Regions from separate parts of the Parageobacillus caldoxylosilyticus genome, predicted to be linked through region 2. Evidence: riboswitches for the same ligand, from Rfam matches in the RefSeq annotation. Region 2 holds a riboswitch; each other region holds the start of a gene.
What was found. Region 2 has a riboswitch for thiamine pyrophosphate ahead of tenA (thiaminase II). Riboswitches for the same ligand answer to the same signal wherever they lie in the genome.
Positions count from the first base shown of each region.

Region 1 (5,291 bases), 220 kb from region 2:
GTTAATTTTTCGTTCCAAGGAACGGAATTGGTTGGTGTTGCGGCGGGAGAAAGCAAAGAGCCGGAAAAAACGGTGCCAAAAGCGATTCGCAACACGGTATGGCGCATTTTGCTTTTCTTTGTTCTAGCTATTTTTGTGCTTGCCGGGCTGTTCCCGTGGGAAAAGGCTGGTTTAGTTGAAAGCCCGTTCGTTGTTGTGTTTGATAGTATCGGAATCCCGTATGCGGCGGACATTATCAATTTTGTTATTATTACGGCAGTGTTATCGGTTGCCAATTCTGGCCTATATGCCACATCGCGTGTATTATGGTCGATGTCACGCCAAGGGATGGTTAGTCCGCTTTTTAGCAAACTATCGAAAAACGGTGTTCCGATTAACGCGCTTATCGCAAGTATGGTAATTGGATGCCTTTCCTTATTATGCAGCATTTACGCGGAAGATACGGTGTATGTTTGGTTAACGTCGATTGCAGGATTTGGCGCTGTGGCGGTGTGGGCGTCGATCGCTTTATCAAATTATTTAGGAAGAAAAGCATTTCTTCGCCAAGGTGGAGACGTTCGTGAACTAAAGTATAAAACACCGCTTTATCCATTTGTTCCGCTTCTTGCTTTTGCATTCAATCTAGTCATTATTATCAGTCTTGCGTTTATTCCAGGACAGCGCATGGCTCTATATTGCGGCATCCCATTTATCGTTGCTTGCTATGTTTATGATCATCTTGTAGCAAAAAGACGAATGAAGGAAATACATAGGGATCAAACAATAAACGCTAGAGAAGGAGTAAGAGCATGATAGTATACTAGCGGAGGCTAAGTATATCTTTTCTCTTTTTCCCATACACATAAAACGAAAAGATGAAAATGGGGGAGGGGGAAGATATGCAATTTTATTATGGCCAGCAAATGCCGCTGCGTATTTTAGACGAAGCGGAATTTTGGAAACATCAAGAAGAAGAGCATACGGTCGTTATTCGCGAGCTTGTTAGCGGCTTGGAGCCGTCTTATGTCGAGGCGCTGAAAAAATGGGAAGAAGCTCTTTCTGCGACACATCAACAAGTAGTAAGGTACATTGAGTCGGTCATTCGCACGGGATATTACGTTCCTTATCAGCTTTACCAACAAGTGCTGCAGTTAGTATCTCATTGTTTGCAGCAAAGTCTTGATTTTATTAAGCTATGCCGACAAATAAAAACAGAAAGCAAAGCAGTAAGCCAAAATCCAACGGCAAAAGTGGTGCTGAACCATATTATTCGTGAGTCAGAATATTTTATTGGCATCGCGCAATTGTTATTATATAGAAAATAAAGGAAATGCCTATTCGCTTCGGATAGGCATTTTGCGTGTTTGGAAACGAGAGTGTTTAATAGGAAAGTAGTAATGCAAAAATAATTCTCAGACACACGAAAGAAATTACCACTTCTTTAGATGAAGAAGTGATTAAGCAACTAAAGCTGTTCAAGAGAATACAGATGCCAGCAAGATCATTGAGAAGTTAATCAAAGAGTCTTTACAAAAAATGTCGGACTCGCGAGAGGGTTAACCCCTTCTCCCGCCCGCCGCTCGCTCTCATCCCTATAGCTGAAAACTAGAGGGTTCTTGCTCGCATTCTGTAATTAATAGTAAAATTGTTTATATACAGAAAAAGGGAGGGGAGAGGGTTGTCGTTATATAGCTATATTTTACGCACGATGTTCGTTGTCATTCCTGGTACCGCTTTAATAATCATTGGTGTATGTTTAGGGAATGGCCTCCATGGCGCGGCATTTTGGTGGACATTTTCGATTACGGTATTACTTGGAGCCATTGTTGGGGTCATTTCTGCTAGGTTGAATTATCGGCGATTTATCGCACCCATTGCTATTATCAATCATCATTTAGACAAAATGACAAATGGAGATTTGTCCACACGTGTTCCTATGAATGAAGTAAGACAATTAAAGCCGATCGCGCTCTCGCTCAATAACATGGCCCAAGCGTGGCAGGAAGTCATTGCCATCATTCAGCGCCATTCCGATGAGATGGCGCAATTTTCCGGACAGTTAACAGCCATCGCAGACCAGACGACGAAAGCAACGGAGCAAATTGCGTCAACAATGGAAACGATTTCCTTAAGTTCGGAACAGCAAGTGAAGACGGTGCAAGAAACGTCGTTAGCGATGAACGATATCTCTGATACGCTTATGCAAGTGGCGGCGAATACGAAGCACGTATCAACGAACGTAAATGAAACATCGGCAAAAGCGCAATCCGGAAAACAGTCGATTTCACAAATGCAAGAGCAAATGCAGTTTATTTATGAGCATGTCCAATCGCTTGGACAAGTTATCAAAGGTCTTGGAGAGCGTTCGAATGAAATCGGTCAAATTACGCAAGTGATTACAGGGATTGCTTCGCAAACGAATTTACTTGCTTTAAATGCGGCGATTGAGGCGGCAAGAGCCGAGGAGCAAGGAAAAGGGTTCGCCGTTGTGGCGGATGAAGTCCGCAAATTGGCGGAACAGTCTGCTCAGTCCGCACAGCAAATTTCGCAGCTGATCGGCTATATCCAAGAAGAAACGGAAAAAGCGATCGAATCGATGGGAACAGTAGTTAGCGAAGTATCACAAGGGCTCGATGTTGCGCAAACGGCTGGACAATCGTTTGAACAAATCCGCCAATCCATCAGCGAAGTCAATGCCCAAATCGAACAAGTATCCACAGCGATCGAGCAAATGACGGAAAACGCGCAACGGGTAGCTGCATCCATTGAGGACATGACAGAGATTGTGGAACAATCTTCTTCCGGAGCAGCGAATATTTCGGCGGCGACACAAGAACAAATGGCATCGATGGAGGAAATTGCTGCGTCCGCCTCATCGTTAAGCAAAATGGCGGAAGATATGCAAACGATGTTAAAGCGGTTTACGGTATAAAACTATTTACATTGCTTGATAAACGTGTTAATATTAAGAAAAATTAAATAGCTTTGTCGCTTATCTACTAGGGGAGTCCAATAGCTTGGACTGAGAAAAGAACGCGCTTAAGTTCTTTGACCCTTTGAACCTGATCTGGGTTATGCCAGCGTAGGGAAGTAGATAGCGGAAGTGTATGTGTTTGTTGCGTACGTTTCGCTATTGGCATTCCATCGGGTTCTCTTAGAGAACCCGATTTTTATTTCCGTATATGGTCTCCTACCTCGCCCTGCGTTTTGGTGTAACTTCAGGTCCTCACCACTATTTTGAAGGAGGAGAAAAGTTACATGCAAAACATTCCGTCTTTTATGCAGTTTCCCGCTAGTAAAAAGGTGTATGTCGAAGGTTCACGTCCAGATATTCGTGTTCCAATGAGGGAAATTACGTTAAGTCCGACGAAGACAGAAACAGGAATCAGCGAAAATGAACCTGTTCGTGTTTATGACACAACTGGTCCTTACACCGATCCTGATTTTCAGCCGGACATTCAAAAAGGATTGCCGCCGCTAAGAAAACGCTGGATTTTAGAAAGAGGGGACGTTGAAGAATACGAGGGTCGTCCAGTGAAACCGGAAGATAACGGATTCCGTAATGGGAAACAATCAGAGATTATTCTGCCTTTCGAGAGAAAACCGCTGCGCGCAAAAAAAGGAAAAACCGTTACGCAAATGCATTACGCAAAACGAGGGATTATTACACCGGAGATGGAATTTGTTGCGATTCGTGAAAATATCGATCCGGAAATCGTACGCCAAGAAGTTGCAGCAGGCAGAGCGATCATTCCTTCGAATATTAACCATCCGGAAAGTGAACCGATGATTATCGGGAGTCGTTTTCATGTAAAAATTAACGCGAATATCGGCAACTCCGCAGTAACATCATCCATTGAAGAAGAAGTAGAAAAAATGCTTTGGGCGGTGCGCTGGGGAGCAGACACGATTATGGACTTATCGACGGGAAAACATATTCATGCGACACGAGAATATATTATTCGCAACTCCCCAGTGCCTGTCGGGACGGTTCCGATTTATCAGGCGCTCGAAAAAGTAAACGGCGTCGTCGAAGACTTAACGTGGGAAATTTACCGTGATACGTTGATCGAGCAGGCGGAACAAGGGGTAGACTATTTTACGATTCACGCGGGGGTGCTGCTTCGTTACATACCGATGACGGTAAACCGAACGACTGGCATTGTTTCACGCGGCGGCTCGATTATGGCGCAATGGTGTTTAGCCCATCATGAAGAAAACTTCTTATACACGCATTTCGAAGAAATATGCGAGATTTTAAAAACGTATGATATCGCTGTATCGCTTGGGGACGGGCTGCGGCCAGGCTCGATTGCCGATGCCAATGACGAAGCGCAGTTTGCCGAATTAGAAACGCTCGGAGAATTGACGGAAATCGCGTGGAAGCATGATGTGCAAGTGATGATTGAAGGTCCGGGGCATGTGCCGATGCATAAAATTAAGGAAAACGTTGACAAGCAAGTGGAAATTTGCAAAGGAGCGCCGTTTTATACGCTAGGTCCGCTCACGACCGACATCGCTCCGGGATATGACCATATTACATCGGCGATTGGCGCGGCGATTATCGGCGCGTATGGAACGGCCATGCTTTGTTATGTCACGCCGAAAGAACATTTAGGCCTGCCAAATAAAGAAGATGTGCGCGAAGGAGTCATCGCTTATAAAATCGCTGCCCATGCCGCTGATTTGGCAAAAGGACATCCAGGCGCGCAGCAGCGGGATGATGCGCTATCGAAAGCACGCTTTGAGTTTCGCTGGAATGACCAGTTCAACCTTTCGCTTGATCCAGATCGCGCTCGAGAATATCATGATGAAACATTGCCGGCGGAAGGAGCGAAAATCGCCCACTTTTGTTCCATGTGCGGGCCGAAATTTTGCTCGATGAAAATTTCGCATGATTTGCAACGAGCGGTTAAAGAAGAAGGGATGAAACAAAAAGCGAAGGAGTTTGTCGAACATGGTTCCTCCCTTTACCAATAAGGGATAGGTGTTGCAAAAGAACATTTCCGAGTTGAAAGAGAAAACTTTGGCTCTGGTTCAACGGATTACCGTGTTTTGATAAAAGGATTTAGAAAATGTTTTGAAATTAAGTCGTTTTAGAGTAATGTGTGAAAACGGCGTAAATGATCATCTGTTTCCTTGTCAGGGAATGAAAGGTGCTAACACCTCCATTCTCTGACAAGGTCAGAAAGCAAAACGTGTTTAACAAAAATGGCCATTAACCAAACTTGGTTATTTTCATACAATCGATTAGAAGTAAAATTACATACGGAGGTTTCTGTTTTCTTAACATAATGCCACTTCTTCTATTT
Region 1 covers NZ_CP040553.1:1,319,894-1,325,184, reverse strand. Annotated here, with positions in the region: gene BV455_RS06780 (amino acid permease) at 1-792, shown strand, start outside; gene BV455_RS06775 (DUF2935 domain-containing protein) at 879-1,304, shown strand; gene BV455_RS06770 (methyl-accepting chemotaxis protein) at 1,658-2,911, shown strand; TPP riboswitch at 2,971-3,085, shown strand; gene thiC (phosphomethylpyrimidine synthase ThiC) at 3,238-4,959, shown strand; gene BV455_RS06760 (amino acid permease) at 5,286-5,291, opposite strand, start outside.
Region 1: it holds a riboswitch for thiamine pyrophosphate, as region 2 does, so the genes downstream of both, thiC (phosphomethylpyrimidine synthase ThiC) here and tenA (thiaminase II) in region 2, are expected to answer to the same signal.

Region 2 (5,291 bases):
ATTGCTACGGACATCATCCCTGCTAGCCGCAGAGGCGAAGGAATGGGATATTACGGGCTGTCAGGAAACTTAGCGCTGGCATTTGGACCGTCGCTTGGATTATTGCTTGCCAGCGTGTTGTCGTTTACCCCCCTTTTCTTGATTTGCGCCGCATTAGGATTGGCTTCCTTATTGTTCGCTGCGAATATTACATATAAAAAAGTCGAACCGCCGCGAAAGCAGGCACAGCGCAAATGGGACATTTACGAAAAAAGTGCGTTAGAGCCTTCGATCCTGCTTTTTTTTCTGACCGTGACATTTGGCGGAATTGCTTCGTTTCTACCACTATATACTACAGAAAAAGGAATTTCAGGAATTCAATGGTATTTTCTGCTTTATGCGCTTGCCTTAATGGTAACAAGAACGTTTGCCGGCCAATTGTATGACAAAAAAGGACATCAGGTCGTATTTATTCCGGGTGCCGCGCTTATTTTGCTGGCGATGTTATTGTTGGCATGGCTGCCGAACAGCATGATGCTATTTACGGCAGCAATTCTTTACGGACTTGGATTCGGAACAGTGCAGCCGGCGTTGCAGGCATGGTCTGTCGAACGGGCGGCGAGAGACCGTAAAGGAATGGCAAACGCCACCTTTTTTGCCTTTTTCGATTTAGGAGTCGGGGTCGGCGCGATGGTCTTCGGGCAAATCAGCCATTGGTTCGGCTACTCCAGCATTTATCTTGCCGCGGCTTTGTCTGTGTTCATCTCTATCAGCTTTTATCTCTATATTTTGCAAAAACATAAAAAAGCAAACGCTTAGGGATGTTGAACCACCTAAGCGTTTTTTGTTCTGATGGATTATCGGCGCGAACGCACTTCATAAATCGCAAATTTTAAATAATCGCCTTCATCGGCGGCAAGCAGCTTCGGATGGTCGTAGCCGGCGCCGTTCCAATATACTCGCCGCAAAATTTTCTTTGCGTCAAATGCCGCTTCGGCGACCATCTCTTCGAACATATGCGGGCGGACATGGTACGAGCAGCTCGATGTAACGAAAAAGCCGCCGTCTTTGACAAGCTTTAAGCCGTTTAAGTTAATGTCTTTGTAGCCGCGCAGCGCTTTCGGAACGGCATGCGCGGATTTGGCGAACGCCGGCGGGTCGATGATGACGACATCCCATTGTTTTCCGTCGCGAACCGCTTCGCGCAAATAGTCAAAAGCGTTGGCGACGACAAATTCGACGTTCGTAAAGCCGTTTAAGGCCGCATTGCGTTTCGCTGTTTCAATCGCGTGTTCGGAAATATCGACCGCGGTGACGTGCTTTGCTCCGTATAAGCAGGCGTTCAGCATAAATGAACCCGTATGGGTAAAGCAGTCAAGCACCGTTGTGCTGCTGTCAATGAGCGGTTTAATTGCCGCGCGGTTTTGCCGCTGGTCGAAGAAAAACCCGGTCTTTTGCCCGTTTTCAATATCGACGATATATTTGACGCCGTTTTCTTCAATGAGCACTTCCGTTTCTGCTTCGCCGTACCAAAAGCCTTTTTCCTGCTCTAATCCTTCGAGTTCGCGGACGTACACGTCATTGCGCAAATAAATCGCCCGCGGCTGAAACACTTCCAGTAAGCCGCGCAAAATCCAGTCTTTCCGTTTTTCCATGCCGAGGGAAAGAATTTGCGCGACAAGCACGTCTTCGTATTTATCTACGATCAGCCCCGGCAAAAAGTCGGCTTCCCCGTAAATGGCGCGGCATGAGCGGACGCCGGGAATCATCCGTTCGCGGTACGCCCATGCTTGACGGATTCGCTCAACGAAAAATTGCTCATTTAACTCATCTTCGGGATTTTGCGTCAATATGCGGACAATCATTTGCGATTTTGGGTTAATATAGCCTTTGGCTAAAAAGTAGTGCTGATGGTTGTATACATCGACGAAATCTCCCGGTGCAAAATCGCCTTCAATATGATCGACTTCACTTTGAAAAATCCATGGATGCCCTTGCTCGAGCCGTTTTTTCCGGTTTCGCTTTAAAAATACTTTCGCCACATTACCCACTCCAATATGATAGTAGTCGTTTGCGTTTTTATGATACCGAATTGCAGGCAAAGACGCAATGAAGGCAGCGTCTGTCGACATTTGGCAGGATGATTTTTTGAGATACCGAATACGGAAATGATGTGGAATAGAAAAAAGGGTTGACAACCATTTACCGAGTGATATGATAAACTCAAACGAGAAAATTTCATAACGGACGCAATCCACTAGGGGGGCCTTTAGAAAGGCTGAGATCAAAGTGTGCCTTTGAGACCCTTAGAACCTGATCTGGGTAATACCAGCGTAGGGAAGTGGAGCAGCGCAGTCGTGGATCGATATTTTGTTGTAGTTTTGACGGCTCGTATGCAACGCCACTTTCTTTACGCCTTTGTAAAGGAAGTGGCGTTTATTTTTATGAAAAGAGGGGGAGAAGAGGATGTCATTTGCAAAAAAAGTGAGGAAAAAAGCTGACCCGATCTGGCAGGCAAGCTTTCATCATCCGTTTGTAAAAGAACTGGGAGAAGGGACGCTTGATCTAAGGCGTTTTCGCTATTATGTGATGCAGGATGCCTATTATTTACGCCATTTTGCGAGAGTGCAAGCGATTGGAGCGGCGAAGTCTCCAGATCTAGCGACAACCGCAAGGCTGGCGCATCATGCTCAGAGCACATGCGAGGCGGAATTGTCCTTGCATGAAACATTTGCTGAACTGCTTGGCATTACCGACGAAGAAAAAGCGGCTTTTATTCCGGCGCCGACGGCATACGCCTACACGTCCCATATGTACAGAGCGGCGTATGAAGGGCATTTGGGCGATGTCATTGCCGCAATTTTGCCATGCTACTGGCTCTATTATGAAATTGGCGAAAGATTAAAAGATTGCAAGCCAGATGAGCCGATTTATCAAAAATGGATTGGCACGTATAGCTCCGATTGGTTCCGCAGTTTAGTAGAAGAGCAGATCGCCCGGTTGGACGCGATCGCCGAAGCGGTCACGGAAGCGGACCGCAAGCGGATGGAGCAGCATTTTCTTATCAGCAGTGAGTATGAGTACGAATTTTGGGAAATGGCTTATCATTTAGAAACATGGCCATCGGCAAGAAAGGAGATTCAAGCGTATGTCCACAACAACTAAAGGATTGAAACTCGCTGATATTTTGACAACGATTGTTATTGCAGTGATATTCGGCATCATTTATAAAATTTGGGGACCAGTGTACGACTTTGTGAAAGTGTTTGGCTTTCATCTTGATCAATTGATTTACGGCATGTGGTTTATTGCCGCGTCAGTGGCGTATTTGCTCATTCGCAAGCCAGGTGTTGCGCTGTTGGCGGAAATTGCTGCTTCTTCCGGTGAATTGATCATGGGATCCGAGTGGGGGCTTGAAGTACTTATTTACGGAGTGATTCAAGGGCTGTTGGCGGAAGTGGTGTTTGCGGCATTTCGTTATAAGAGATTTGACGTGTTGGTTGTGTCGCTTGGCGCGATTGGAGCGACCATCGGCTCGCTGGTGATGGATTTTTACAAAGGATACATTGAAGCGCTGGCGCCTTGGAATTTGGCATTATTCTTGATTGCCCGCTTTGTCGGCGCGGTGGTCATTTCCGGCTTTTTCGCTGTTTCGCTAGTAAAAGCCTTAGAGAAAACAGGGGTAACGCAAATGTTGCGCCCGGCTTCGAAAGAAGATTATGACGCGCTCGATCGCTGAAAAAGGTGGCGGTGAAGCGATGAAACCAATCGCTGCTGTAGAGCGGCTCCGCTTAAAATTTCCGGGCAAAGATACGCTCCTGTTTAAAGATTTATCGCTCACGTTTTACGAAGGGGAAAAAGTATTGCTGCTCGGTCCATCCGGATGCGGCAAATCGACGTTATTGCAAGTGTTGTCGGGATTGATTCCGCATTCGATCGATGTGCCGATGAAAGCGGAACGTCTGCGGCTTCCGACGAACTGGGGATATGTGTTTCAAGATCCTGACACGCAGTTTTGTATGCCGTTTGCCGATGAGGAAATTGCTTTTGCCCTTGAAAACATCGGTGTGCCGAGAAGCGAGATGCATCAGCGAATCAAAACGCTGTTAGAAAAAGTCGGGCTGTTTATTGAGCCGCATACCGATATTCACACGCTGTCGGGAGGAATGAAACAGCGGCTGGCGCTGGCGTCTGTGTTGGCATTGGAGCCGGATGTACTGTTTTTGGATGAGCCGACGGCGATGATCGATGAGGAAGGAACAAAAGAGATTTGGCAGACGGTGAAACGAATCGCTAAAGAGAAAACGGTCATTATTGTTGAACATAAAATCGATTATGTGCTCGATTTTGTGGACCGCATCATTTTATTTAACAATGACGGGGAAATTATCGCCGATGACAAGGCACAAACGGTGTTTGCCAACTATAAAGACATCATCGCTTCTCAAGGTATTTGGTATCCGGGCGTATGGGAGGAGTATATGGCAAAGCGGCAGCGCCAAAAAACGGAAAGCGGCGGGGAGAAAAGGATATATCTCCGCCAATTTCAAGGCTATCGCTCCAATGAGGTGAAAATCCGCGTTGAAGAAGCGACCGTACATGCAGGGGAGTGGATTGCTGTCACGGGCAAAAATGGCGCCGGAAAAAGCACGCTCTTGCATGCGCTCATGAAGCTGATCCGCACTGATGGAACGTATGAGCTATACGGCAAAGACAGCAAGCAGCTGAAACAGCTGCACCGTTTGCTTGCCTTTGTCTTTCAAAATCCGGAATTTCAGTTTGTCACCAATTCTGTACGCGAAGAGCTTGCTTATTCGCTTCGCTTGGAAAAACGGAAAGAAGAAGAGATTACGGAAACAGTGGAAGGGCTGCTCCGGCAGTTCCATCTTTATGAGCAGCAAGATCAGCATCCATATCAGCTTTCCATGGGGCAAAAGCGCCGTCTAAGCGTCGCCGCTTCGATTGTAAGCGGACAGCAAATTTTTCTTCTTGATGAGCCGACGTTTGGACAGGATGCGAAAAATACGTTTGCGCTTCTTGAACTGCTAGAGTCGTATCGCAGACAAGGGACAACCATCATTATGGTCACCCATGACGAAAATATTGTGAAGCATTTTGCCACCAGAAGATGGGTGATCGAAGACGGGCGGCTCGTCAAGGATGAATCGATTTCCGGGCAGCGGTCAACAGCAGCCGCTCTGTTTGTGTAGGGGGAACAGACGATGAAATGGAATATTCGCTATCGGGAAACATGGCTGCACCAAACAAACCCAAGTTTAAAACTGATCGTGCTTCTGTTTCTGTTTTTGGCT
Region 2 covers NZ_CP040553.1:1,104,853-1,110,143, reverse strand. Annotated here, with positions in the region: gene BV455_RS05630 (MFS transporter) at 1-798, shown strand, start outside; gene BV455_RS05625 (class I SAM-dependent rRNA methyltransferase) at 837-2,021, opposite strand; TPP riboswitch at 2,229-2,336, shown strand; gene tenA (thiaminase II) at 2,446-3,144, shown strand; gene BV455_RS05615 (ECF transporter S component) at 3,128-3,718, shown strand; gene BV455_RS05610 (ABC transporter ATP-binding protein) at 3,738-5,189, shown strand; gene BV455_RS05605 (energy-coupling factor transporter transmembrane component T family protein) at 5,202-5,291, shown strand, end outside.

Region 3 (5,291 bases), 920 kb from region 2:
TACGAAAAAGCTGCTTGTTCCCTATCTTATTTTTCAACTGCTCTACTCTATTTATTATTTCTTCTTATATGAAGAAGATTCGCTCGAATTTGATTTGTTAACTCCTCATTGGGGTTTATGGTTTTTGATCAGTTTGTTCAGCTGGAACGTGCTGTTATGGGTATTTGCCAAAATGCCAAAATCGATATCGCTGTCACTTGCCCTTCTTTTAGGGGTCGGAGCCGGAATGCTTGATGCGGAAAAATGGCTGAGCCTATCGCGTACATTTACGTTTTTCCCGTTCTTTTTGCTAGGATTTTTTCTTGAAAAAAGCGAGATTGAGCGCTTATTTACATGGCGCATTCGCTTATTTTCCATTGTTGCACTCATCACCATGTTCGTTCTGATTCATTTTGGTTTTCCGGATTTGCCACAGGAATGGCTGTACGGCTCTAAATCATATGATACACTTGGCGTTCCCGAAAAGGTTGGCGTTGCCGGACGTCTCATGATTTATGGGGCAAGCACACTGATGATGATCAGTTTTCTCGCTCTGATCCCAAACCAGCGTTATTCGTTTTCCGTGTTCGGGCAAAGAACGTTTTATATTTATATATTGCACGGGTTTATTTTAAAATATTTGCACGAGACAAAGTTTCCGAATTTTATCATGAGCGTTCACGGCTATCCGCTGCTGTTAGGATTGTCGTTTCTCGTTGTGTTCCTTCTTGGAAGCAAACCGATCGTACAAATCACACAACCGCTTTTAGAGCTGCGTTTGCCGAAAAGAAAACAAGCCGTTTCTTAGGCAAGCAAAAAAAGTGCCCTTACTTTTGGGCACCCTTTTTGCTTAAATGCACTGCTTGGGCCAGCTGTCTGGCAGCCACCGCCGGAGATGGGGCAGAAGCGATGGCGCTGATCACGGAAACACCGTCCGCCCCTGCCGCGATGACCTCGCCGACATTGTCCGCCGTAATGCCCCCAATAGCAACCAGCGGAATGGCGATGCCATGGCGGCGCAGCAAACGGATGATCCCCGGTCCTTGCGCTTTTTTCGCATCTTCCTTCGATTTCGTCGGATAGATGGGACCGACGCCGATATAATCGGCGCCAGCGGCGACTGCCGCTTGTGCTTCTTGCAAATTATGCGCGGAAACGCCAAGAATTTTATCACCAATTTTTTCACGGACGATGCGCGCGTCTCCATCCTCCTGCCCGATATGCACTCCATCTGCGTCGAGAGCGAGGGCTAGTTCGACATCGTCATTGACGATAAACGGAATGCCATGCTCTTGGCAAATGTGCTGCAATTGCTTGGCGAGCTCATATTTTTGTTCGCCAACTAGCGCACCGCTTCCTTTTTCTCGGAATTGAAAAAGCGTAATGCCGCCTGCAATCGCTTCCGCTAATATTTCTGCCGGCGGTTTGGCACAGTTTACGCTTCCCATGATAAAATATACTTCCAATTGTTCCCTCATTGCCTCACTTGCTATTCGCGCCACCTTTACTCACCTACCGCACCGTTTTTTTCCCGGTACGCCCAATGGTTCGTCGGACCGTGACCATGGCCGATGCCTAACGTATGGCTAATAGCGGCTTGAATGAACGATTTCGCCGTCTGCACCGCTTCCTGCACCGTTTTTCCTTTGGCAAGCTCGGCCGTGATCGCCGCGGCAAACGTGCAGCCTGTTCCATGCGTATGCTTCGTCTCAATCCGTTTGCCCGTAAAATAGGAAAACTCGCGGCCATTGTATAACAAATCGACCGTTTCCTCTCCATCATCGTCGTGGCCGCCTTTGATCACCACATATCGGACTCCCATTTCATAAAGGCGGCGCGCCGCTTCCCTACGGTCATCCATCGTGCGGATCATAAGACCGGTTAATGCTTCTGCTTCCGGAATATTTGGCGTGACGACCATCGCAAGCGGCAACAAATAGGTTTTCAGCGCATTTACCGCCTCTTCTTGCAGCAATGGTGCGCCGCCTTTGGCGATCATAACCGGGTCGACAACGAGGCGATCCCAGTCAAACTGTTTCACTTTCGCAGCGACCACTTCAATAATTTCAGCGCTAAAAAGCATTCCTGTTTTCACTGCGTCTGCTCCTAAATCCGTCGCGACCGATTCGATTTGCTTTGCGACCGCTTCCGGCGACAGCGGGTATACTCCCTGCACGCCAAGCGTATTTTGCGCCGTTACCGCAGTGAGGGCGGACATGCCAAATACGCCTAATTCTTGAAATGTTTTTAAATCGGCCTGAATCCCGGCGCCGCCGCCGCTGTCAGAACCAGCAATTGTCAATGCTTTATATACCATGATTTTCTCCCCTCTTTACCCTTTTTGTTCGATGCGGCCGTATCGGTCAATCTCCTCCGCTCCGATGCGAGAAAGCGCATTTAAAAAGGCGATTTGGAAGCTGCCAAATCCCTGTTCTCCCGCTTCGCCCGCCGCGACTTCGGCGGCGACGCCATAGCTGACAAGCGCGGCCGCCGCTGCTTTCAGCACATCTTGTTCCACCGCGGCAAAAGCGCCGATCACAGAGGTCAATAAACAGCCCGTTCCTGTTACTTTCGTGAGCAGCGGATGTCCGTTATGGATAACGTACGTTGTCTTGCCGTCTGTGACAACATCGTCTTTTCCAGTGATCGCAACAACCGTTTGCAGCTGCGCCGCCGCTTTTTCCGCCAAAGCGACGACATCGCCGCTTCCTTCTCCGGCGTCGACCCCTTTAATCTTCCACGTTTCCCCAATGACATTGGCGATTTCCGCGGCATTGCCGCGAATAACGGACAGTTTGACCGCAGCGGCAATGTTGCGCGCCGTCTCCGTGCGGTATGGCGTCGCCCCAGCGCCGACCGGATCGAAAACAACCGGAACGCCGGCTTCATTCGCCGCTTTTCCGGCAATCAACATCGCTTCCACTTCTTCTGGATGCAGCGTTCCGATATTTAAGACAAGCGCCCCGGCTATTTTGGCCATATCGGCCACTTCCTCTTTGGCGTATGCCATCACCGGTGAGGCGCCAAGCGCCAGCAAGCCGTTGGCGGTAAAATTCGTGACGACAACATTGGTGATGTTATGTACAAGTGGATTAGCTTGTCTCACCTTTTGCAGCACGCTTGCCGCTTCCTGACTATTCACCATTCCCATCCTCTCCTTTTTGTGAAAATAAAAAACACTTTGCGCGCAAGCAAAGTGTATAAGCGGCCCCATCCTCACTTTCCCTGCGCTGGCATTACCCAAACAGGTTCAAACGGTCAACGGCGGAATATAGCCGTACTCTCAGCCTGCTTCCGCAAGCTCCCGCATTGCTATATCGTTGTTCATCAAACAGTCTACTCTTTCTTTTTCGATATTGCAAGCAAAATATTAGGATGGGCGATGAGGCGGAATTTCCTGCACTCCTACCCCTTCAGGCAGGGAAGAAGACTGGTGCCAACAATGCGGCATTGGCAGATTAAATAAGTCTAAATCGACGATATAGCGGGGCCGCCGTTTCGTTTCTTTGTAAATTTTCCCAATATATTCGCCAATCAGTCCAAAGGCGATGAGCTGCAGACCGCCAAGCAGCCAAATCGAGGTGATCAGCGACGTCCATCCTGTTTGCGTATGGCCGGTAAATTTTAAAATAAGAAAATAGACGCCGAATAGTAAGCTGACGAAAAAAGAAACAAAGCCGATAAGAGAAATCATGCGGATTGGCGTAATGCTGAACGATGTAATTCCGTCGAGGGCAAACGCGATCATTTTCTTCAGTGGATACTTCGTCGTTCCGGCAACCCGTTCCTTGCGGTCATAGTACACCGTTGCCGAACGGAAGCCAAGCAAAGGAACAATGCCGCGTAAAAACATGTTCACCTCTTCAAACCGCTCGAGCGCCTCGACCGCACGCCGGCTCATTAAACGATAATCAGCATGATTATAAACGAGGTCGACCCCCATCGCTTTCATTAATTTATAAAAACCTTGCGCCGTATGTCGTTTAAAAAACGTATCGGCATCGCGCCGCTTGCGCACCCCATACACAATTTCATAGCCTTCTTGGAATTTTTGGACAAAATCGCGAATGACCGTAATATCATCCTGCAAGTCGGCATCAATCGAAACGATGCAGTCCGAACGCGTTTTTGCGGCAAACATTCCCGCCAGCAGCGCATTTTGATGACCAGCATTGCGCGCCAGTTTCAGCCCCTTTACTTCCGGATAACGCAAACTTGTCTTGTAAATGATGTCCCATGTCGCATCGCGGCTCCCATCATCAACAAAAAGGAGCGTGCTGTCAGCCGAAATCAGCTTTTCCGCAATGAGCGCTTCCCGCAGCGCGCGGAGCTGGCGGATCGTTTCCGGCAACACTTCCTCTTCATTATAACAAGGCACGACAATCGTAAGCATCGGCTCACCCATTGGATCTCCCTCCTTATGGCATCACTTTGTACAAATAAATCCTCCATGCCGACTCTTTCGAGTGAAACACTTTTTCGAGCGCCAACTTATTTTGTCTGGCGTTTTTAATCGGCAGTGCCGAAAAAATGTAGCGGCCGCCCATTTGATAGAACACATCGGTGTTGAGATCTAAATGTTTAATCGTTCGTTTCGAATTCTTTTTAAACATATAATGTTTTCCCAGTTCATCGACAAAAATATAGCAGCGTCCGCCCCACTCATCGAAGTACTCGCGCAACTTTTTGTTTTTCGCGAGTTCGTTGGCGATGATTTGGCGGAACTGATGCTTATAGGAAAGCGGATAAAAATTGTTATACGTATCGAGCGTATAAAACCCGTTATATTGCGCAATCGCCGGATGAATGCCAATGCTGGCGACGCGGTATGTATGAACAGGACGGCCAATATACTCTTTTATTTCTTGAAACTGCTTTTCCGCATAAAACTCACGAAACGACGGCTTATGGCGATGGGCAATTTCTTCATTAAATGCAGTGAGCACCACCAACTGAGCGGCGATGGCGGCAAAACATAGCCTTTTCCACGCTTGTCCTTGCTGCCACAAAATTTTTAATGAGACAGCAAACAACACGTAAATAACCATCGGCCGCAAAAAGTGATAGCGGGCGAAATTAAATTTATCCAACAAGTCGAAGCGTTCTGTCAGTGGAGCCCAGCCTTTGTAAAACCAAAACGCATACCAGGTGGACAGCGCGAAATTGAGCACGTGCAAAAAGATAAATAATTTTTCCCGCTGCCATATTTTTTTCTTCCAGACGATATATAACGCAACTAGCGTCACCGGCAGAATGACAAGACCATGCATCGTCATCACATGCGTGTGGCCGAGAATATAGTTTTTGAAAAT
Region 3 covers NZ_CP040553.1:183,950-189,240, forward strand. Annotated here, with positions in the region: gene BV455_RS01015 (acyltransferase family protein) at 1-787, shown strand, start outside; gene thiE (thiamine phosphate synthase) at 807-1,481, opposite strand; gene thiD (bifunctional hydroxymethylpyrimidine kinase/phosphomethylpyrimidine kinase) at 1,484-2,296, opposite strand; gene thiM (hydroxyethylthiazole kinase) at 2,312-3,124, opposite strand; TPP riboswitch at 3,184-3,297, opposite strand; gene BV455_RS01035 (glycosyltransferase family 2 protein) at 3,350-4,384, opposite strand; gene BV455_RS01040 (DUF6044 family protein) at 4,398-5,291, opposite strand, start outside.
Region 3: it holds a riboswitch for thiamine pyrophosphate, as region 2 does, so the genes downstream of both, thiM (hydroxyethylthiazole kinase) here and tenA (thiaminase II) in region 2, are expected to answer to the same signal.